3 regions of the Turicibacter sp. T129 genome follow, and region 2 is predicted to be linked to each of the others. Evidence: predicted binding sites of a transcription regulator. Region 2 holds the regulator's gene; each other region holds the start of a gene.
The links. Region 2 encodes Rex, which represses fermentation and respiration genes when NADH is low (regulators of the CRP and FNR family bind a similar motif). Its sites were predicted from a motif close to GTGAANNNNTTCAC; they were not measured.
Positions count from the first base shown of each region.

Region 1: the regulator Rex is predicted to act here: its motif matches at 5,788-5,801, upstream of adhE (bifunctional acetaldehyde-CoA/alcohol dehydrogenase).
Region 3: the regulator Rex is predicted to act here: its motif matches at 4,520-4,533, upstream of gap (type I glyceraldehyde-3-phosphate dehydrogenase).

Region 1 covers NZ_JAMQUU010000026.1:35,460-43,253, forward strand. The annotation lists gene NEH75_RS05395 (TrmH family RNA methyltransferase) at 1-92, opposite strand, end outside; gene NEH75_RS05400 (alpha/beta-type small acid-soluble spore protein) at 229-426, shown strand; gene NEH75_RS05405 (alpha/beta-type small acid-soluble spore protein) at 622-819, shown strand; gene NEH75_RS05410 (alpha/beta-type small acid-soluble spore protein) at 933-1,118, shown strand; gene NEH75_RS05415 (alpha/beta-type small acid-soluble spore protein) at 1,193-1,390, shown strand; gene NEH75_RS05420 (alpha/beta-type small acid-soluble spore protein) at 1,516-1,731, shown strand; gene adhE (bifunctional acetaldehyde-CoA/alcohol dehydrogenase) at 3,170-5,767, opposite strand; gene thiI (tRNA uracil 4-sulfurtransferase ThiI) at 6,149-7,378, opposite strand; gene NEH75_RS05435 (cysteine desulfurase family protein) at 7,421-7,794, opposite strand, start outside.
Region 2 covers NZ_JAMQUU010000065.1:3,580-11,373, reverse strand. The annotation lists gene NEH75_RS10725 (ECF transporter S component) at 1-632, opposite strand, end outside; gene NEH75_RS10720 (type III pantothenate kinase) at 882-1,649, opposite strand; gene coaBC (bifunctional phosphopantothenoylcysteine decarboxylase/phosphopantothenate--cysteine ligase CoaBC) at 1,643-2,854, opposite strand; gene NEH75_RS10710 (ECF transporter S component) at 2,855-3,484, opposite strand; gene NEH75_RS10705 (redox-sensing transcriptional repressor Rex) at 3,742-4,401, opposite strand; gene NEH75_RS10700 (ABC-F family ATP-binding cassette domain-containing protein) at 4,620-6,533, shown strand; gene NEH75_RS10695 (GNAT family N-acetyltransferase) at 6,818-7,794, shown strand, end outside.
Region 3 covers NZ_JAMQUU010000047.1:18,270-26,063, reverse strand. The annotation lists gene tpiA (triose-phosphate isomerase) at 1-713, opposite strand, end outside; gene NEH75_RS09485 (phosphoglycerate kinase) at 806-2,017, opposite strand; gene NEH75_RS09480 (competence/damage-inducible protein A) at 2,096-3,319, opposite strand; gene gap (type I glyceraldehyde-3-phosphate dehydrogenase) at 3,463-4,470, opposite strand; gene clpP (ATP-dependent Clp endopeptidase proteolytic subunit ClpP) at 4,783-5,394, shown strand; partial or broken gene NEH75_RS13630 (helix-turn-helix domain-containing protein) at 5,582-5,731, opposite strand; gene NEH75_RS09465 (D-alanine--D-alanine ligase family protein) at 6,353-7,564, opposite strand; gene NEH75_RS09460 (NUDIX hydrolase) at 7,684-7,794, opposite strand, start outside.

The DNA of each region.
Region 1 (7,794 bases), on a different contig from region 2:
ACAATGAACTCATTTGATTGATATCGGTATTTTTTTTGTTTTAACTTCATCCATTTTTTAACTTTAGGATTACTACTTGATTCAATTAACATGTCATCACCTATAAATTATTTTAGAATTCTTCTTTACTATACACTATTTTGTTTTCTGTCACCTCATATTTTTAAATTTTTTTGTGTATTATTTTGTCGAATGCGGGCAAATTATGATTGTCAGGAGGTGACAAATATGGCCAGTCGTAATAAATTAGTTGTTCCTGGTGCTCAAAATGCTATCGACCAAATGAAAGCTGAGATCGCTCATGAATTTGGCGTAACTCTTGGCCCAGATACATCAGCTCGTCAAAATGGTTCTGTTGGTGGTGAAATCACTAAACGTTTAGTGAAACAAGCTCAACAACAATTAGGTTCTCAAAACCAACAATAATATAAGAAGAAACAATTTTTAAGAGGCAATCAGATGGTTGCCTCTTTCTATATCTCCCCTTAAGAGACTGATTAGTATTCTAGCTTTTTGCACTACTCTTCATTAATTAAATCGAAAATAAATTTCAAAAAAATCATTTTTTGTGTATTATTTTGTCGAATATGTGCAAATTATGATTGTCAGGAGGTGACAATCATGGCAAATCAATCAGGTCGTAATAAATTAGTTGTTCCTGGTGCCGAAAATGCAATCAATCAAATGAAAGCTGAGATTGCTAATGAGTTCGGTGTTCATCTTGGTCCTGATGCGACAGCGCGCCAAAATGGTTCTGTTGGTGGCGAAATTACTAAACGTTTAGTCGCTATGGCCCAACAACAATTAGGTTCAAAATAAGAAACTAAGTCACGACTTCTGATGAAGTAATAAACTTAGCTTCGACTTGTAAGAAAAGTTTCTTATGTTGAGGTCAAACAAATAAACTCAACATAAGATCAGGAGGTCACATCATGGCAACACGAAATAAATTAATTGTGCCAGGTGCTCAAGAAGCAGTTGATCAATTAAAAATGGAAATTGCAAATGAACTTGGTGTTAACTTCGGTCGTAAAGCAACTGCTGAAGAAAACGGGGCTGTAGGTGGCGAAATTACTAGACGACTTATTGCCCAAGCTAAACAAAGCTTAATAAAATAGTTCCAACTCTAATCTGTACAGTGTTTAAAAATTACATTCTACCTTAATGGTACCAATGTCAGGAGGTTATTAATATGTCAAGACGTAATAAATTAGTTGTTCCTGGTGCTCAAAATGCAATTGATCAAATGAAATATGAGATTGCTCGAGAATTTGGTGTAAATTTAGGCCCTGATACATCTTCACGCCAAAACGGTTCTGTTGGTGGCGAAATCACTAAACGTCTCGTTGCAATGGCTCAACAACAATTAGGTGGAACATCTCAAAAATAACTAAAGAATTTTAAGTTATAGATAAAACGTATCCATTAGAGTGTCTTTGGTTAATTTTACCATCTATTTTTAAGAATGATTTTGTTCATTAGGGACACTCTAATGATTGTTAGGAGGTGAACAAAATGGCTAACAACTCAAATAACTCAAACAGTAACAAACTTCTTGTTCCTGGAGCACAAAATGCTATTGATCAAATGAAATATGAGATCGCTAGTGAACAAGGCGTTCAATTAGGTGCAGATGCAACTGCTCGTCAAAATGGTTCTGTTGGTGGTGAAATCACTAAACGTTTAGTGAAACAAGCTCAACAACAATTAGGTTCTCAAAACCAACAATAACAATTGGGTTTTAGCATCATGTACAAACCTGTAACACAATTGTTTTAAATAAACATGAATGTAAGGGAATGCCATGAATACTAATCCGCCAACTATACGGAGTTCACGTTAAATTCTAATGAAACGTGAGGGATCAATGATGGAAGCTAATCCACCAAAGCGTATTTAACATAACGTATTACTGTGAATTAATTGCACCAAACGCTTTAAATTTTATTTGAAACGTGAGGGATTGACAATGGAAACTAATCCACCAAAGCATTTATTTTCGGTCTCAGATTCACTTTCTAATTCTAGAACATTAAAAATGTGAGGGATTAATCATGAAAGCTAATCCACCCAAAAATAAATCAGATAGTCACAATCAATTACAAAAGATACGTGAGGGATAAATATGAGATCCAATCCGCCAACTATGAGTTAATCACACTTAAATATCATCAATGTTATGGTAAATGAGGTGTTTCCATTGGAGTGATTTAAGTTTTAAATCCTACTAATTCTATTAACCATTTGTTAATAAATGAGGTGTTTCCGTTGGAGCGATTTAAGTTTTAAATCCTACTGATTCTATTAACTATTTGTTAATAAATGAGGTTTTCCGTTGGAGCGATTTAAGTTTTAAATCCTACTGATTCTATTAACTATTTGTTAATAAATGAGGTGTTTCCGTTGGAGCGATTTAAGTTTTAAATCCTACTGATTCTATTAACTATTTGTTAATAAATGAGGTGTTTCCATTGAAGCAGATAGACTCATAGTAAATAAAGTAGCACTTCGGTGCTACTTTTTTATATTCTTAGAATATAGTATTTACCTTAACTATTCTATAAGTCCAGATAAGTTTTTCCAATTGTAAAAAACTTTTACCCCCCCTAGCAGTTGAGGATTAGATTGTCTTCGACAATCTGTCAGGTGTGCCCTGGACTATAGTTTACCTTACACGGCATGACTATCACACATTTAGGTTAATATACTAAATGTAGAAAACCTTTCTGTTTCTATTTAGAAAAGTTGTCGTAATAGTTAACTTTTTTATATTCATTCATTTTAATTCAATTCATATTTTTTGTATAAACTATCGATTACTTGTTATAAGGTATCTCTTTCAAATATATACTGTAGTATCCCTGTATTTTAAATAGAATAAAGCGATGTGAGTTTTTATTCTATTTAAAATTCATAAATCATTAATACTAATCACATCAAAGTTAAAATCTTAAAACTTCATGAACACAGGCTAGCTATCTAGCAATAAGACTGCTTCTTCTATCATTAAAACTATTTTTATGCCATGATTTGATTAACCCCCTTTCAATGATGAATGCAGTAATCCTATCTTATCTTAAAATAGTAAAAAGCACCCTGTCAAAAAGGACAGAGTGCTTTGGTCACTGTTTGGAGTTTTAAATTAGTGTATGCGTAGATTGGTGATTAATTATTTTGTTTCGCCGTAGAATGCATTTAAGTATAATTGTTTGATATCTTCAATTAATGGGTAACGTGGGTTAGCAGGCGTACATTGATCATCGAATGCTTCAACTGCTAATTCATCTACTGCTGCTAAGAAGTCAGCTTCTGATACACCACATTCTGAAATACTCATCGGAATATTGATTTCACGTTTTAATTCATCAATTTTATTTAATAACGCTTGAACCTTTTCTTCATTCGTACGTCCTGTTAATCCTACATACTCTGCAGCTTTAGCATAACGTTCGATTGCTTGAGGAGTTTCATATTGAGGGAATGTTCCTTGTTTGAATGGTGCATCTGTTGCATTATATTTGATAACTTCATTAATTAATAATGCATTTGCAATACCATGAGGAATATGGAATTTAGCCCCTAATTTATGAGCCATTGAGTGGCATAATCCAAGCATTGCATTAGAGAAGGCCATCCCTGCCATACATGAAGCGTTAGCCATTTTTTCTTTAGCTACTTTTGCTTCTGCTCCACCATGATAAGATTCTGGTAAGTAATCAAAGACTAATTTAGCTGATTCTAATGATAATGGAATTGTATATTCTGTTGCTACTGTTGCTACTAATGATTCTAAAGCATGAGTTAATACATCGATACCTGAAGCAGCACATAATCCTTTTGGCATGGATAACATTAAGACTGGGTCAACAATTGCCATTGTTGGAGTTAATTCGTAGTCAGCTAATGGATATTTAATTCCTGTTTCATCATCTGTGATTACAGCGAAAGGAGTGACTTCTGAACCTGTACCAGCTGAAGTTGCAATACATACTAAGCTAGCTTTTTTACCCATTTGAGGGAAGCGATAGATACGTTTACGAACGTCCATGAAACGCATTGCTAGGTCTTGGAAGTTAGTTTCAGGGTGTTCATATAATACCCACATAATTTTTGCTGCATCCATAGCAGATCCTCCACCTAAGGCGATGATGACATCTGGTTTGAAGTTGGCCATTGCTTCAGCACCTTTTTTAGCATCTGATAGTAATGGATCTGGATGAACATCTGTGAACATTGTATATTGAATTCCGTAACGATCTAACTCATCCGTGACTTGTTTTGTATATCCTAAATCAAATAACACTTTATCTGTTACAATAAATGCACGTTTTTTACCATCGAAGTTTAAGTCTTCTAATGCAACTGGTAAGCATCCAAATTTATAATAAACTTTTGATGGAACTTTAAACCAAAGCATATTCTCTCTCCTTTTAGCAACCGTTTTAATATTAATTAAATGTTTTGGTCCTACATTTTCTGATACTGAGTTATTCCCCCAAGAACCACAACCTAAAGTTAATGATGGCGCTAAAGCAAAGTTAAAGATATCTCCAATTCCTCCATGTGCTGTTGGTTGATTAATTAAGAATGTTGTTGTACGCATACGAGATGCCATCGCTTGAATATCAGCTTCAGCACGTAACTCATCTGCATAAATAGCTGAAGTATGCCCTAGACCACTATGGTTAACTAATGTTTCAGCCATATCCACTGCTTCCGCATGATTAGATGATTTGTACATTGCTAAGACAACTGATAATTTTTCATGAGCGAATGGTTCCTCTAATGAAGTATCAGTCACTTCACCAACTAAAACTTTTGTATCCTTAGGAACTTCAAATCCTGCTAATTCAGCAATTTTCCATGCTGGTTGTCCAACAATTTTAGCATTTAATGCGCCATTGACAATGATTGTCTTACGAACAGCCTCTAATTGCTCTGGATTTAATAATAAAGCTCCACGCTTTGTAAGTTCAGTCTTAACTGCATCATAGATTGACTCATCAACAATGATTGACTGTTCTGATGCACAGATGACACCGTAGTCAAATGTTTTTGATAATAATAATGAGTTAACAGCCATTGGGATGTTACATGTTTTATGGAAAATAACTGGTGTATTACCTGCCCCTACTCCAATTGCTGGTGTTCCTGAAGAGTATGCTGCTTTAACCATTCCTGGTCCACCCGTTGCTAAGATTAAATCGACTTCACACATAACTGTATTTGTTAATTCAATACTTGGTGCATCGATCCATGCAATTAATCCTTTTGGAGCTCCTGCTGCTTCAATTGTTTCACGAATCACTTGGGCTGTATAGTTTGTACAATTTTTAGCACGTGGATGGGCTGAAATAACAATTGCATTACGAGTTTTAATTGCCATTAAACATTTAAAACATGCTGTAGATGTTGGATTTGTTGTTGGAATTACTGCTCCGATTACCCCTACTGGCTCAGCAACTTTTTGAATTCCGAACGATAAATCTTCAGATAAAACCCCACATGTTTTTTCATTACGATATTTATTATAGATATATTCTGAAGCGTAATGATTTTTAATAACTTTATCTTCAACTAATCCCATTCCCGTTTCTTCTACTGCCATTTGTGCTAACGGAATACGTAAATTATTAATTGCCATTGCCGCTTTGTAGAATAATTCATCAACTTGTTCTTGTGTAAATGTGGCAAACTCACGTTGAGCTGCGCGCATTGTTTCAAGAGTTGACATTAACTCCTCAACATTTGTAATTTTATTTGTCATTCCGACTCCTCCTCAATATTGTGAATTCATTCACTTACTTACAACGCTATTATATTACATTGTGAATTATTTGTCTAATGAAAACGGATTGAAAACGTTTATAATTTCACAAATAGTAAATTTTATGATAGAAAGCGTTTTTCACTTATATATTTTACCTTATTTAACTATAAATGTAAAAATATAGATTTTTATTTCTTTCTACATTCGCACCCAAGAAAGATTATAGTTCGACAAAAAATAACTTTAACAGTACAAATTAATCGTTTTATCATTAATATTTTTTTCTAATTGAGGTATATTTTTTTGATTCATAAAATGAACTTAAATACAAAAAAAGCTGGAAGAATATTACTTCTTTCAGCTTTTTATTTATATCAATTAGAATAAATCATTTAATGGACAAGCAGTATTATCTTCTAACTCAATGATTTCACCCGCACGAACTGTAATGATTTCTGTATTATCAATACATTTTTGTACTAATGATTCAAAATCAAAGTTTTGTTCAAATTCAATACATTTTTCAAGCGATGGATTAGTCGCTGGGTGCTCTGGAACAAAGACCGTACAGCAATCTTCATATGGACGAATTGAAATATCATATGTATCGATTTGTTTCGCAATTTCAATAATTTCATTTTTATCAAGTGTAGCAACTGGACGAATAATTGGCATATTCGTTACAGCATTAATTGCATACATACTTGCTAATGTTTGAGAAGCAACTTGCCCTAAACTTTCACCATTTGCTAAAACTAAAATCTCACGTTTTTTAGCAATTCCTTCAGCGATACGATACATCATACGACGCATAACTGTCATTGTATAGCTGCTAGGAATATTCTCATAAATGGCTGTTTGTAATTCCGTGAATGGAACTACATGAACATCAATTGAGTCTACCGGTGCATAATGAGCATTTTTCTCCATTAAGTCTAACACTTTTTGTTTTGAACGAACTGATGTATATGGTGGTGATGCAAAGTGAATCGCTTCAATCTCAACTCCACGTTTTTGCATTAGGTATCCAGCAACTGGACTATCAATTCCACCTGAAATCATTAATAAACCTTTTCCACTAATTCCAACTGGGAACCCACCAAGACCTTTAATGTGATCGGCCATAATGAATGTTCCTTCGCGACGAACTTCAACAAACACCGTCATATCCGGATTATGAACATCCACGCTTAAGTGATCCGTATTAATTAATAAATGTGCCCCTACTCCACGTGAAATTTCACCTGATTGCATTGGGAATTGTTTATCTGAACGTTTTGTTTCTACTTTAAATGTAGTTGGAACTTTTGGTTGTTCATTAATAATCTCTAAAGCTAATGCTTTAATTGCATCAATTTCATTTTCACAACGAGCAGCTAAACTATAAGATTGTAATCCGAAAACTTTATCTAGCTGCTCTGTTACTAATTCTGGCGCTGTCCCATTTAAAATGATATAGAAACGGTCACGTGTCACTTCATATTTTAACTGATCAAGCCCACGTAACTTGCGGCGAATAATTTTGTGTAATGCATTTTTAAAATACTTACGATTTTTTCCTTTAATCGATAATTCACCATAACGGACTAAAATACGGTCATAAATCATTTCATCATTTCCTTCCTCGATAACCTGCTGCGATTTGTAGTACTAGTGTTTTAGTTGTGCCACAACGATTTTTAAAGCTTTAATTAGTCGATCTACTTCCTCCATTGTCGATAGATTAGAGAAACTAACACGTATACTCTCTTGTGCAACCTCATCACTAATCCCTAATGCTAATAAGATACGTGAAGCAGTCGCTGATTTAGATGAGCACGCTGATTTTGCTGAGATATAAACATCATATTCCTCAAGCGCATGAACTAACGTTTCACCTTTAATCGGAGCGGCAGCAAAATTGATGATATAAGGCGTTTGATGTTCGTGATTACTATTTACCACTACACCATCAATTTTTCTTAATTCGTTCATTGTATGATCGAATAATTGTTTAACATGTTGGTAGTTTGTTTGCAGTGGCT
Region 2 (7,794 bases):
ATATGAGTTAAGCCCATTTTTTGAGCCATTGGCTCTAGTACTTTTACTAATGGTACAATTACAACTGTAGCTACACAGGCTTCTAAAACACCATTTGTAAATACCAATCCAATTAAGGCCATTAATAACTGTGTTGTATCTAACCCTTGAGCAGCTGCATAACTTGGTCCAAAAAAGATATAAATCATTCCTAATACCATCGCCGTATGTAGAACTGTACACAATAGTGCTGTTACGCCTCCGCCAATCATATTTTTATCTCGATTTTTAAACCAACTATAAATTAAACCACCTAATACGCCTAACAATACACGAGGTACAATAGCAATAACTAAGCTCATGAAATTTCCGTGATACTCGCCAAGCGAATAAAAAGGCGTAAATACAAATGATAAAATCGTTGGATTAATCGTGGCATTGACAACACTCGAAATCCCAAAGACAAGACCAGTAATTGCACCCCCTTTGATTCCTAATAAAATCCCTGCTAAAATAACCGGAATATGCATGGTTGTGGCCTTCATCGGCCCAATTGGAATAAATCCAAGAGGGGTAAACATCAATAATACCTCAATACTACAAAACATGGTGACTAAAACTAAATACTTGGTTTTCTTACTTGATTGATTCATTTCTTTCTCCTCCACTGTCGCTTCTTCTGAATGCAACGTCTTGAATAATATTTTTAATCCCCCTAACGCTTTACTTAATTGATGTCAACTGATCATCATTAAGTCTCATTAGTAGAATTACTTCTCCTATTATATTTAAATCTGTGATTACTTTCAATAACAAATCCATAATTTTCCTTTTGTTTTGCCTGAACATAAAAAAAGAACCAAATACATTTGATTCCTTTTTATCAACGATCAATAATCTTCTTATCCCTTTGTTTTATGATAAATAACTTTCATTCCTTTAAAAGCTAAATCTGGATCATAAATATCAATCATATCAGTTTCATTATAAATGATACGCCCAAGTCCACCAGTCGCTACCACTTTAATGTCTTTACCAACAGCTTCCTTTACTTTTTTGATAATGTATTCCGTTTGACCGATATAACCATAAACTAATCCACCTTGCATACTCGTAATCGTATTACGACACATAATCGTCGCAGGCTTTTTAATTTCAATTTCAGGTAACTTTGCAGCTTGTGTCCATAAAGCTTGAGCAGAAATCTCAATTCCTGGTGACGTGACCCCAAACTCAAACTCACCATTTTCATTGACATAATCATAGGTTGTTGCCGTCCCAAAATCAATAACAAGCGCTGGACCACCATAAATATGATATGCTGCTGCAATATCAACAATACGATCAGCTCCCACCTCTCTTGGATTTTCAGTTTTCACACTAATACCGGTCTTAATACCTGGGCCGACAATGATTGGTTCAATATTAAAATACTTACGAATAGCATTTGTTAAAGAATGCATAATCTTAGGCACAACGCTGGAGATTAAAACATCCTCAACCCCCTTTGGATCAATATTCTTTGTTTGGAAGAATGAAAATAACGTAATTCCAAATTCATCTGATGTTCGTTGCAATTTAGTCGTTAGCCGAAAATTTGCAATTAATTCATCCTGGTCATAAACTCCTAGTGTAATATTCGTATTTCCTACATCAATAACGACTAACATACTATCCCTCTTTTCTTCACTAAAATCTGTAATAAACGATTCATAATCTCATAACCAAGTGCTTCTTTAGACATGACATCTAACTTCGTTACGTCCTCACCCGTTAACATCGTCACTACATTCGTATCCTTTTTGAATCCCGCTGCATCTTCATTTAACTGATTTGCAACAATCAAGTCAGCACCTTTATTCACTAACTTCTTCGTAGCATTCTCAACTAAATCTTGAGTCTCCATAGCAAACCCACAAACAACTTGATCCGCCTTTTTTAACTGCCCCATATGAGCTAAGATATCTGGATTGGTTACAAAATCAATCGTCAACTGATTACCTTGCTTTTTCATTTTATGATCACTCACACGCTTCACTCGGTAATCTGAAATGGCTGCTGATTTCACTAAAATATCATAATCATCTTTTAGAGCCTCGACTGCTTCAAACATTTGAATCGCTGTTCTAACCTCAACAATATCCATGAACACTGGCTTTCTTAATGAAACAGGTCCAGTTACTAACGTCACATCCGCACCTAAATTACGAGCAGCACGTGCCACTGCATACCCCATCTTCCCACTTGAATGATTCGTCATGAAACGAACTGGATCTAAATCTTCTTGAGTTGGGCCTGCGGTTACGACAACTTTCATTCCTTTTAAAGGCTTGTCCTTAACTAATAAACTTTCAATGGCATCTTCAATATCCTCAATTTCTGCCAAACGACCTTTCCCAACATCTCCACATGCTAAATAACCACTATCTGATTCAACAAAAGTCATTCCATATTTTTTACAAATCTCAATATTATGCTGTGTGATTGGATTATTTAACATTCCTGTATTCATTGCAGGTGCAATGAGTTTTGGGCAAGACGCGGCTAAAAACGTTGTCGTCAACATATCATCCGCTAATCCATGAGCAAACTTCGCAATACAATTTGCTGAAGCTGGAGCCACAACAAATAAATCTGCGCGCTTAGCTAATGAAATATGATTCACATCATACTGGAAATTGCGATCAAACGTTCCAACAGATACACGATTATGAGTTAATGTTTCAAATGTCATCGGTGTAATAAATTCTGTAGCATTTTTCGTCATAATGACATGAACATCATAACCTTTTTTATATAGACTACTTGCAAGTTGTGCACTTTTATAAGCTGCAATTCCCCCACAAACTCCCAATACAATAGTCTTTTTGTTCAACTAAATCACCTTCTTCGTAATTGGTTCTAACACCTTCGTTAATGGTGCAATAATTAATGTAGCTAAGATGGCTTCGATTACACTATTTGTCGTAATGATTCCTAGTAATAAGCCAAATAAAGCTGAAACTTCAACTCCTTTGGCTGCCGCATAACTTGGACCAAAGAATAAGTAGATCATTCCAAGCACTAAAATGGAGTGAATTAACGTACAAACTAAAGCCGTAACTCCACTACCGAATAATCTCATTTTATTATTTTTATTTTTAAACCAATGATAAATCACTGCAGCTAATACCCCAAGTAAGACACGTGGACCAATAGCAATAACTAAACTCATGAAGTTTCCATGATATTCACCTAATGAATAAAATGGGGTAAATACAAATGATGTAATCGTTGGGGTAATCGTATTAATAATCACACTACTCAATCCAAAAACTAATCCTGTAATAGCTCCACCTTTGACTCCCAATAAAATTCCTGCTAAAATAACTGGAATATGCATGGTTGTGGCACGAACTGGGCCTAATGGAATATATCCAAGTGGTGTTAACATTAAAACAACTTGAATACTACAAAACATCGTTAGTAAAACTAAAAACTTGGTTTTCTTTCTTGATTGATTCATTTTTCTTCTCCTCCACTGTCGCTTCTTTCGAATGCAACGTCTTGAATATTATATTTGACATCGTTAGTATGACCTTAATTGATGTTATAAAATCACCATTAAGTTTGACAAACGCTATCATCGCTCATAATTATACTGATGTATTGAATAGTTTTCAATAAAATAACATTATTTTACCATTATTCATCGCCTGTAAAAAGAAAAAAAGCTTATAATCAATTGATTATAAGCTTATAACGGACGAAATTTAAAAAGTACTAATGTTTTGCTTGTTCTTTTTGAAAAACATAGAAGAATAATGTCTCTAACTCCATATTTAAATCTACTTCATGAACGGTAATGTCTTCACTCACATTAATCACTGTAGAAGATAAATTTAAAATACCTTTAATACCTAACCCTTCTAATGATGTTGCAACACTTTGAGCAACTGTCGGTGGTACTGTTAAAATAACATAAGTAACACGGTGTTCTTCAATATACGATTTTAAATCATTTAAATGATAAAGAGGCAATTCACCTACACATTGTCCAACTAAGCTTTCATCTGTATCAAACCCTGCAATTAAGTTAACTGGTGTTCTAAATACACGTTTCTTAAACTTATCTGAGCTAAAATACTTTAATAGTGCACGCCCTAAGTTTCCGACCCCAATTAAAACACAGCTCTGTGCATCCTCTGTTTTCAATAAATTATTAAATGCCTCTAAAACAACGCGTACCTCATATCCATATCCTTGACGACCTAATTCACCTAAATATGAAAAATCACGTCGAATAGTAGCAGAATCAATCCCTATTTTTTGGCTTAATTCACCTGACTGAATTCGTTTAACGCCCATTTCATCTAATTCAACGAAACAGCGACGATAAAGTGCTAACCTTTTAATCGTTGCATTTGGAATATTTGATAACATAGAAAACCTCCTTTACCATATTTCAATAATAACATGAAAATAATTCAATGTGAATACTGTCAGAAGCATAAAACGTCTATATGTTAAATTGTTTTAAAATTCGACTATTATTTCATCCAGTGTCCGTTGCTTATCTCTTCTTTAAGCATTATACTTATAAATAAATACAATAAAATCCGAATATCTACTGATAAGTTAATATATAAAGGAGAAACAAAATGATCTTATTACAAACTAGCAAATTGACAAAGCTCTATTCAGGAACTCCCATTCTTGAAAATGTGCAATTTGAAGTCAAAAAAGGGGAGCGTATTGCCGTTGTTGGACGTAATGGTGCCGGTAAATCAACACTATTAAAAATGATTGCTGATGAAATCGACCTCGATAGTGGAGAAATCCACAAGCCACAAAGTGTCATCCTAGGCTATTTTGCCCAATCAAGCCACGTTAATTCAAATGACACCATCTATAATGAAATGTTAAGCGTCTTCGCTGAAACAATCAAACTAAAAGGCCAGCTTGAAGAGCTAAGCCTTAAAATGGCTGAAGAAGACCCAAGCAGCGAACAATACTTAAGAATTATTGAACAATATCAAAACTTAAATCATCGCTTTGAATTAATGAGTGGTTATACTTACGAATCTGAAATCAATAATATTCTCAATCGATTTAAATTCAATGAGATTGGCTTTGACCAAAAAATCTCAAACTTAAGTGGAGGACAAAAAACAAGATTGGCTCTTGCCAAACTCCTTCTTCAAAAACCAGATGTTCTAATTCTCGATGAGCCTACTAACCACTTAGACATCGATACAATCGAATGGTTGGAAGGATACCTAAAAAAATATTCAGGTGCCGTAGTTATCGTCTCACATGACCGCTATTTTATCGATCAGATTGCAACAACGGTCTATGAAATTGAGTATCGAAAATGTACGAAGTACAAAGGAAACTACTCAGATTATATAGATCAAAAGGCAGTTTCCTATGCATCCCTCATGAAGCAATACGAAAAACAACAAAAAGAGATTTCAAAAATGGAAGACTTCATTAGTCGAAACATCGTCCGTGCTTCAACAACAAAACGTGCTCAATCACGCCGTAAGCTATTAGATAAAATGGAGCGTATTGAAATCCCTAAAATCAACGATAAATCAATCGGTATTACATTTGAAATTGATCGCCGAAGCGGAAATGACGTCCTAAAAGTAGAAGATTTAACAGTTGGATACCCAGATCAAATCATCTCAGATCATCTAGACTTCCAAATTAATCGTCTAGATCGTGTGGCTTTAATTGGGCCAAATGGAATCGGAAAATCTACCATCCTTAAAACAGTAGCAGGTGACTTACCAAAGTTAGGGGGAGAAGTTTACTACGGTAAAAGCCTAGACATGGGATACTTTGATCAAGAACAAGCAAACCTAACTTCTAATAACACCGTCTTAAATGAAGTTTGGAACTACTTCCCGACGCGACTAGAAAAAGATATTCGTACATTACTTGGAAACTTCCTGTTTACAGGAGATGACGTCTTTAAGACAGTTAACCAACTGTCTGGTGGTGAAAAGGTTCGACTAACACTTTGTAAACTCATGCTTCAAAAAAATAACTTCTTACTTCTAGATGAGCCAACTAATCACTTAGATATTGATAGTAAAGAAATGCTAGAACTTTCACTAGAAGACTATGAAGGAACAGTCTTCTTCATCTCCCATGACCGTTACTTCATCGATAAAATCGCAACCCGCATTTTAGAGGTTACTCCGCATGGGGTAGTATCATACTTAGGAAACTACTCAGATTATATGGAGAAGAAACAACAACTAGCTGAGCTAGAAGCAGCTAAATTAGCTGAGGAGTCAAACGCAACAACAACTAACAATGTAACAGATTACCAAAAACAAAAAGAACAGCGACGATTAGAACAACAGCGTAAACGTCAACTAGAGGACATCGAATCAAAAATCGCCGCCTATGAAGAAGAACTTGAATATAAAAAAGCTGAGCTTTTCCAAGAAGAAGTCTACCTGGACACACAAAAATCAGCACAGGTTCAAGCTCGAATCGAAGAACTTGAAGAGTTAATCATGGAATCTATGGAAACTTGGGAAGAATTAAGCTTATCATAAAAAAAGTCGTCCATTTGGACGACTTTTTGAATATCCACAATATGTAGTGAATATCATGTAACAAAAGGAGGAATTTTCAAAAAAAGAGTCAAAAAATCTTGTTCACTAGCTAGGCAAATCAGATTAAACACAACGAAGGGGGAGTTAATCAAATCGCCTACCAATAAAATCTCTAGCTCTATCTCATATAAGATAGAGCTTTTTCATATACTTAAACATCACTTGAACCTCCCATGACTAAAGTCACGAGTGTTCTGTTGACATTCATAAAATGGAGGAATACTATGAAAACAAAAAGACTAACCTTAAGAAACGTTGAAATTACTGATGCAAAACTTCTAGCCCAATGGAAGAATGATCCTGATCTGCAAGAGATGTCCACAGGTCAAAAAGAGTTCACCACAGAAACTGAACAAACAGATATTACTAACAATCATGACCCCTACTACATTCTCGTAATCAATGAAACCAATGAGCCTATCGGATATATCCGTATCAATTGGTTAGATGAACATGCAACTTGTGCCTGGCTTAGATTTGGGCTCGGCTCACACCGAGGGCAAGGTTACATGAAAGAAGCACTTGAAACATTAATAACTACCTTATTTAACCAAGGTGTTCATCGAATCGAATCAGAAATATATGATTATAATACACCTAGCCAAAAACTACTCCAATCACTCAACTTTGAACATGAAGGCACACGTCGCCAAGCCTACTATCAAAACGGAACTTATCACGATGTTCATCTTTTTGGACGAATCAAACGTATCCCTAGTACAAATCTCCAAGATTATCTCACTTATGTAATTCCTTACTATCCACAACCTGAATCTCTTAACTGTATCGTCAAAAATCTTAATTTCTTTGACACCAAAACATTAAACCTTTCTAAACTTTATTTCCTAGCAACCTTCTCTGGATTACTCACTAAACTTCAAACAGATTCTAAATTTATGGCACAAACTTTATCACAACTTGTCTCCTTAAATTGGGATCCTGATCAAATAAAAGATGGTCTTTATAGCTTAGAACGTCAATTACACTCACCTCTGACAGAAGAAGAAAAAATCGTTCATGACCTCTATACCTTAGAACGGATTGGAGCTCCAGAAATAGCTAGAGCACTTGCACTCGAAGGAACACAACACCAACTCTTTGATGACATTCGACAAAATAAATTCGAATTTTTCACCACAATTGGGAAAGAAATAGGAGAAGAAAGACTAACCTATACAAAAAAATTTCTACAACAACTATA
Region 3 (7,794 bases), on a different contig from region 2:
TCTAAAGAAGCTCCACCAACTAAAGCTCCATCGATTTCTGGTTGAGCCATTAAACCAGCAACTGTGCTAGGTTTAACTGATCCACCGTATTGGATACGGATAGCATCAGCAGCTTCTTGACCATGTTCGCGAGCTACAACTGAACGGATGTATCCGATAGTTTCGTTAGCTTGCTCGTTAGTAGCAGTTAATCCAGTTCCGATAGCCCAGATTGGTTCGTATGCGATAACTGTTTCTTTAACTTGCTCTAATGATAATCCTTCTAAAGCACGTTTGATTTGAGAATCAACTACTTGGTTAGTTGTTCCATTTTCACGCTCTTCTAAAGATTCCCCACAGCAAACGATTGGAACTAATCCGTTAGCAAATGCTGCATGAGTTTTTTTGTTAACTGTTTCATCAGTTTCGTTGAACATTTCACGACGCTCACTGTGTCCTAAGATAACATAAGTTACTCCTAAGTCTTTTAACATACCTGGAGCGATTTCTCCAGTGAATGCACCGTTAGCTTCGAAGTGCATATTTTGAGCACCAATACGTAAGTTTTCTCCTTGATGTTCAACTAATGAACGTAAGTATAATGCTGGCGCACAGATAGCAGTTTCTACTTTATCTGAGCTCGGCACTTTGTCTGCTACAGCTTTGATGAATTCTACAGCTTCATCATAGTTTTTGTTCATTTTCCAGTTTCCTGCGATGATTGGTTTTCTCATGAAACTCACCTCTATTAAATATTTTAGTATGTATCTTGTCGGAAAAAAGGAATTCACAAAAAGGTGAATTCCTTTGAGTTTAGCTTAAAAAATTATTTGCATCCGCATCCACAGCATTTATCGCTTAATGAAGCAACACCTGGTAATTCTTTACCTTCTAAATACTCTAAAGAAGCTCCTCCACCTGTTGAGATGTGAGAGAATTTGTCAGCGTATCCTAATTGCATTGCAGCAGCAGCTGAATCTCCACCACCGATGATTGTGATAGCACCTTCTAAGTTAGCGATAGCTTCACATACACCGATAGTTCCTTTAGCGAAGTTAGACATTTCGAATACACCCATTGGTCCATTCCATACAACTGTTTTAGCATCTTTTAATACATTAGAGAATAACTCAACAGTAGCAGGTCCAACATCTAATCCCATTTCGTCATCAGCTAATGCATCAACTGAAACTACGCGGAACTCAGTATCGTTAGAGAATTCTTTAGCAGCAACTGTATCGATAGGTAAAACTAATTTGTCTCCACCTTTTTCTAGTAAAGCTTTTGCTAATTCTAATTTATCTTCTTCACATAAAGATTTACCAATGTTTTTACCTTGAGCTTTAAGGAATGTGAACATCATTCCTCCACCAACTAATACTTTGTCAGCTTTATCTAATAAGTTTTCGATAACTCCGATTTTATCAGATACTTTAGCTCCACCTAAGATAGCAACCATTGGACGTTGAGGCGCATCAACAGCTCCACCGATAAATTCGATTTCTTTTTCTAATAAGAATCCAGCTACAGCTTCTAAGTTAGCAGAGATTCCAACGTTTGATGCATGAGCACGGTGTGCAGTACCGAATGCGTCATTTACGAAGATATCTCCTAAAGAAGCCCAGTATTTACCTAACTCAGGATCATTTTTAGATTCTTTTTTACCATCTAAATCTTCGAAACGAGTGTTTTCGAACATTAAAACTTCTCCATCTTTTAACTCAGCGATAGCAGCCTCTAATTCAGCTCCACGAGTTTCAGGGATGAATTTAACGTCTTGTCCTAATAACTCAGCTAAACGCTCAGCAGCTGGACGTAATGATTTAGATGCTTTATCTTCTTCAGATTTGATTTTTCCTAAGTGAGAGAATAAAATAGCACGTCCACCATTTTCTAAGATGTATTTGATTGTAGGTAATGCAGCTACGATACGGTTGTCATTTGTAATTTTTCCGTCTTTCATTGGTACGTTGAAGTCTACACGTACAAGGACTTTCTTTCCATTTAACTCAACATCTTTAACAGTTTTTTTGTTCATGTGATGAGTCCTCCTTAAATTATTTTTCACAATATTATTTTAACGCTTTTTTACATATAATTCAAACATTACCTTCTATTAAAGCGCTTTTATATAATGGTGAAGCCAATATAAAGCTTCCGCTACTGTGAGCTGTCTTATTTTTTCACGATTTCCATTAAAAATGTATGATTTTAAGAAAATTTGACCGCATATATTAATCGCGATATAAACTAGACCCACTGGTTTTAACTCACTTCCACCACCTGGTCCTGCAATTCCAGTTACACCAACTGTGATATCAGCACCCGTTAACTTTTCTAAATTGAATGCCATATCGCGTGCAATCTCTTCAGAAACTGCTCCAAACTCCATTAAACGATTCACATCAATGTTTAAACGATTTAATTTTGACTCATAACTATATGTCACGATTCCTTCTAAAAAGACGCTAGATGCTCCTGAAACGTTCACAAGAGTTGATGAAAGGAGACCACCACTGCAACTTTCAGCCGTTGCTATTTTCAATTGCTTTTCGTTCAGCAAGCTCACAATTTCTGTTGCAAGATCTGTATTTTGATCTCCAATATAGTAATCTTTCATAATTTCTTTAAACTCTTCATCAAAGGCTCTTAAATCCTCTTCATAAGCATCCACTGTAGAAACAATATAATCTACTTTATCAGGAGCACAATAAGGTGCAATATTTAGATGAGGGTAACGTTCATATAAGTGTAAAATCATTTCTTCTGCATAAGACTCTCCAATTCCACATAAACGATAGCTATTACTAATCTTACGCTCCTTAATCTGATCAATAAAATAAGGTCTTACACTCTCTGAAAACATTAATTCAAGCTCTGCTGGAGGTCCAGGTAATAAGAAAACTGATTTATTATCCCGCTTTAAAAATAATCCCGGTGCTGTTCCATTATTATTGGGTAAAACTAGTCCTTCTTTAAACTTATAAGCTTGACGATGATTATTATTTGGAATTTCTCTATTGCTACGTCTGAAATACTCACAAATACCTTTATAAATCTCATCATCATAAACTAGTTCTGTTTTAAAATACTTTGCAACCCCTTCACGTGATAAATCATCTACCGTTGGTCCTAATCCACCAATAGTAATCACTAAATCCGCATAGGTATATGCAATCTCTAACCCTCGAACAATTTCATCCTCTAGATCAGGAACTACTTGTTGATGAGTTACTTTTCCACCTAACTGTTCTACTTGTTTTGCAATAAAAGCACTATTCGTATTAATCGTTTTACCAGACAGCACTTCATTACCAATCGCTAAAATCGCAACATTCACACCGCTCACCTCTTGTTTAACATGAACTATTTCAGTTTTTTTATTCTAACTTAGAAAAATCCATCTAACTCTATTCTAATGAAAATAATAAAAAAAGCTATCCCGAAATGGGATAGCTTTCCAAAAATATCGCTTAACTAAAATTATTTAATTAAAGAAGCGAAGTATCCTAAAGTACGGATTAATTGGTTAGTGTAAGACATTTCGTTGTCATACCAAGCAGCAACTTTAACTAATTGCTCTCCGTTAACTTCCATAACTTTAGTTTGAGTAGCATCGAATAATGATCCGTAAGAAATTCCGATTACGTCAGCTGAAACGATTTCATCTTCAGTGTATCCGAATGATTCGTTAGCAGCAGCTTTCATTGCTTCGTTGATTTCAGCAGCAGTTACTTTAGTGTTTAAAGTACATACTAACTCAGTTAATGAACCAGTGATTACTGGAACACGTTGAGCTCCACCGTCTAATTTTCCGTTTAATTCAGGAATTACTAAACCGATAGCTTTAGCAGCTCCTGTTGAGTTTGGAACGATTGATGCAGCAGCTGCACGTCCACGACGTAAGTCACCTTTTCCGTGAGGAGCATCTAATGTATTTTGGTCATTAGTGTAAGCATGGATTGTAGTCATGAATCCTTTTTGTACACCATATTTGTCGTTTAATACTTTAGCCATTGGAGCTAAACAGTTAGTTGTACAAGAAGCTCCTGAGATAACTGTTTCAGTTCCGTCTAAGATATCTTGGTTTACATTGTAAACTACAGTTTTGATATCTCCTGTAGCTGGTGCAGAGATAACTACTTTTTTAGCTCCTGCTTCTAAGTGTAATCCAGCTTTTTCTTGAGAAGTGAAGAATCCAGTACATTCTAATACTACGTCTACTCCTAATTCTCCCCAAGGTAAGTCTGCAGGGTTACGCTCAGCAGTTACTTTGATTTCTTTACCGTTAACAACGAAAGCACCTTCTTTAACTTCGATTTCTCCGTTGAAACGTCCTTGAGCTGAATCATATTTGAATAAATGAGCTAATGTTTTAGCATCAGTTAAGTCGTTGATTGCAACTACTTCGAAGTCATTGTTTTCGATCATTAAACGTAAAGCTAAGCGTCCGATACGCCCGAATCCATTAATCGCTACTTTAACAGCCATGTGAAGATTCCTCCTAAGATATTATAAAATTGGTCATTTTTCACATTACGTGTATTTTAACACACATAATATATTGTGAAAAATTACTACATTTTTATTCTAACAATTTGTACCATGATAATCAAGTTATAAACTAATGTAAGCGTTTATAATAACAAATACTTAACAAAAATGTTTAAGAATTTTTACTTAAAAATGAATATATTACCACTCACAACATTAAAATAGAGTATGGCCGACGCAATGCTATATTTTTTTGTCCAGTTGTGGTAAAATGTGCTATAGAAATTTTTATAAAAAGAGGGGTGCCTTATGAGTAGTTATTTAGTACCGACAGTCATTGAACAAACAGCTCACGGTGAGCGTGCATATGATATTTATTCTCGCTTATTAAAAGATCGTATCATCATGTTAAGTGGTGAAATTAACGATTATACAGCAAACATCGTTGTTGCTCAACTTTTATTCTTAGCTGCAGAAGATCCAGATAAAGATATCAACCTTTATATTAATAGTCCTGGTGGATCAGTTACAGCAGGATTTGCTATCTTTGATACAATGAACTACATCAAATGTGATGTATCAACAATCTGCGTTGGGATGGCAGCGTCAATGGGTGCTTTCTTACTTTCAGCGGGTGCTAAAGGTAAACGCTATGCTTTACCTAACAGCGAAGTCATGATTCATCAACCACTTGGTGGAGCACAAGGACAAGCCACTGAAATTGCCATTGCTGCAAAACACATTTTAAAAACTCGTGATAAATTAAATAACATCTTATCTGCTCAAACAGGTCAACCACTTGAAAAAATCGAGCAAGATACTGAACGAGATAACTTCATGTCAGCTGAAGAAGCTGTAGCTTACGGTTTAGTTGACCAAGTTGTTGTTCGTCCAGTGGACATTTCAGCAGATAATAAATAATTCAAAAAGTAGAGATTAAATTCTCTACTTTTTTTGCTAGAAAGCTAAAATATAGACTCTAAACAAGATAAAATAAATCTAAGTAATAATAACCCAATCATAACATCAAAAAATATACTAAACATATCTATTTTCTTCAATTTTTTCATTCTATCTCTTAACTGATTAAAGTTGACTTTAAGCAATTTTAAAGATGAGATATTACACTTTGTTCTCCTTTCATGAATCCATCTAATGAAACATTAAAGAAATCACTGAAAAGAATTAAACGATGAAAATCAGGATAAGAAATGCTATTTTCCCACTTAGAAATAGTTTGTCTCGATGTATTTAAAAGTTCCCCTAATTCATCCTACGATAATCCTCTTCACTTCGTTAAATCCAATAACCTATCATTAAACTTCAATAGGAATCCCTCATTTCTAAAAATTGTTGATACAGCAATAACATTCATCTTAGCTCCCCCTCCATCAATAGTTATTTACAATCTTTCAATTTTTTAACCATTATATATTTTCCATCTAAAAAAAGAGATTTCATAAGTGAAATCTCTTTTTCATGGCTATATTTTAAGAAGTATTGTCATTAAACAAGGAAATCCAAACGTTAACTAGCGTAAGGAATTCTTAATCTATTAAGTTGTTTAAACAACCTCTGTCTCCAAATCAACATTTGTCTAAAACATAGCTTTTTCATTTTTAATAGTTAAGTTACCGCTTAGGCTTTTGTTCAATCTGGCTTCGACGAGCAAAATCTCTATGAAGTCTTCAAATACCTTTATGACTCAAAAAATAAGTCATAGGTATTTGTTGCGACCCCTACGAGATTTTAACCACTCGTCTTAGCTTTTTACTTAATCTACCTTCACTTGGCAACACGCTAGTAAAGTTCAATATCTTTCCGTGTCTATTAGACACTTCAAGCTCTCCTCACTTTCTGCACGTGTTAAACGCCACGCTTAGGCTTTTGTTCCTTTCGCTCCTTTTGTTCCTGCACCCTGTAAAGCAAGAACGTTAGATTCGAATGAGAATGTTAAGCTTTCACGTTCACGTTGACGTTTTAATGCTAATTCCACTAAGCTAGTCATTAATTCTGTGAAGTTACGGTCTGTTTTTTCCCATAAGTAGAATGATAATGATCCTGGAATTGTATTAATTTCGTTAACATATACTTCATTATTTTCAGCATTGATTAAGAAGTCGATACGAGCAACCCCTGCACTTCCTAACACGCGGAATGTTTGTACCGCAAGATCTTGAACGTATTTTGTTCCTTCATCCGTTAAACGAGCAGGGATAATACGATTTGTACTTGCCATCCCTTGAGATTTAGTTCCTCCAGTTTTAGCACCTTTAGAACCTCCTCCCCCCTCATATTTATCACGGAAGCTTAAAAATTCATCAGAACCCATAACTTCTTCTAAAACAGAAGGTTTAGCAGAAGAGAAATCTCCGATAACCGAACAGTTAACCTCAACTAATTGAGTAACCATTTCTTCAACGATGAATTTTTTATCATAGCTAATTGCTTCTGTAATTCCTTCTTCTAATGACGCACGGTCATTTGCTTTAGAAATTCCAACACTTGAACCTAAGCTAGCAGGTTTAATCATAACTGGATATGTTAATTTTTCTTCAATAGCATCTAAACAAGCTTCTTGGTCAGCAAACCAATCTGATGAATAATACCACACATAGTTTGTAATCGGTAATCCTGAATCACGTAAAATGTTTTTCATAAACACTTTATCTTGACCAACAGCAGCGGCAGCTACCTCACATCCCGAATAAGGAATTCCGTTTAATTCAAAGAATCCTTGTAAGGCTCCATCCTCACCATTTGTTCCGTGAATAACTGGAATCGCAACATCGATTGTATTTACAACATTGTTTCCGAATTTTTTAGCAGGATAACGTTCAATTTGAATTTTACCATTATTAGGAACAATGACAATACGTTGACATTTTTTTAATAATGCATCCAAATTTTTATATTCTTTCACATCAAATAATGCTTCACCTGTGTACCATTCGCGTTTTTTAGATAAATAAACTGGTACGACATCATATTTTGTTTTATCGATGGCATGCATTGCTTGGTTAGCAGAAATAATTGAAATTTCGTGCTCTACCGATTCACCACCGAAAAATACACCAACTTTTAACTTCATGAGGAAGCCCCCTTTAATCTAAGTTTAGTATCTTCTTCAAGTATACCGTATCTGAACGCAAATACATACGTCTATTTTATCAAGAAATCACTGTCATAAGAAACAATTTTTTGCTTTAATTACTCAAAATATGTTTCTAAATCTTCCGTATAAACTTTATACGCCTTTTCAATCTCTTCGATTGAATTCTTTCGAGACAATGGCGGTAGTTCTGAAATATCAAACCATCC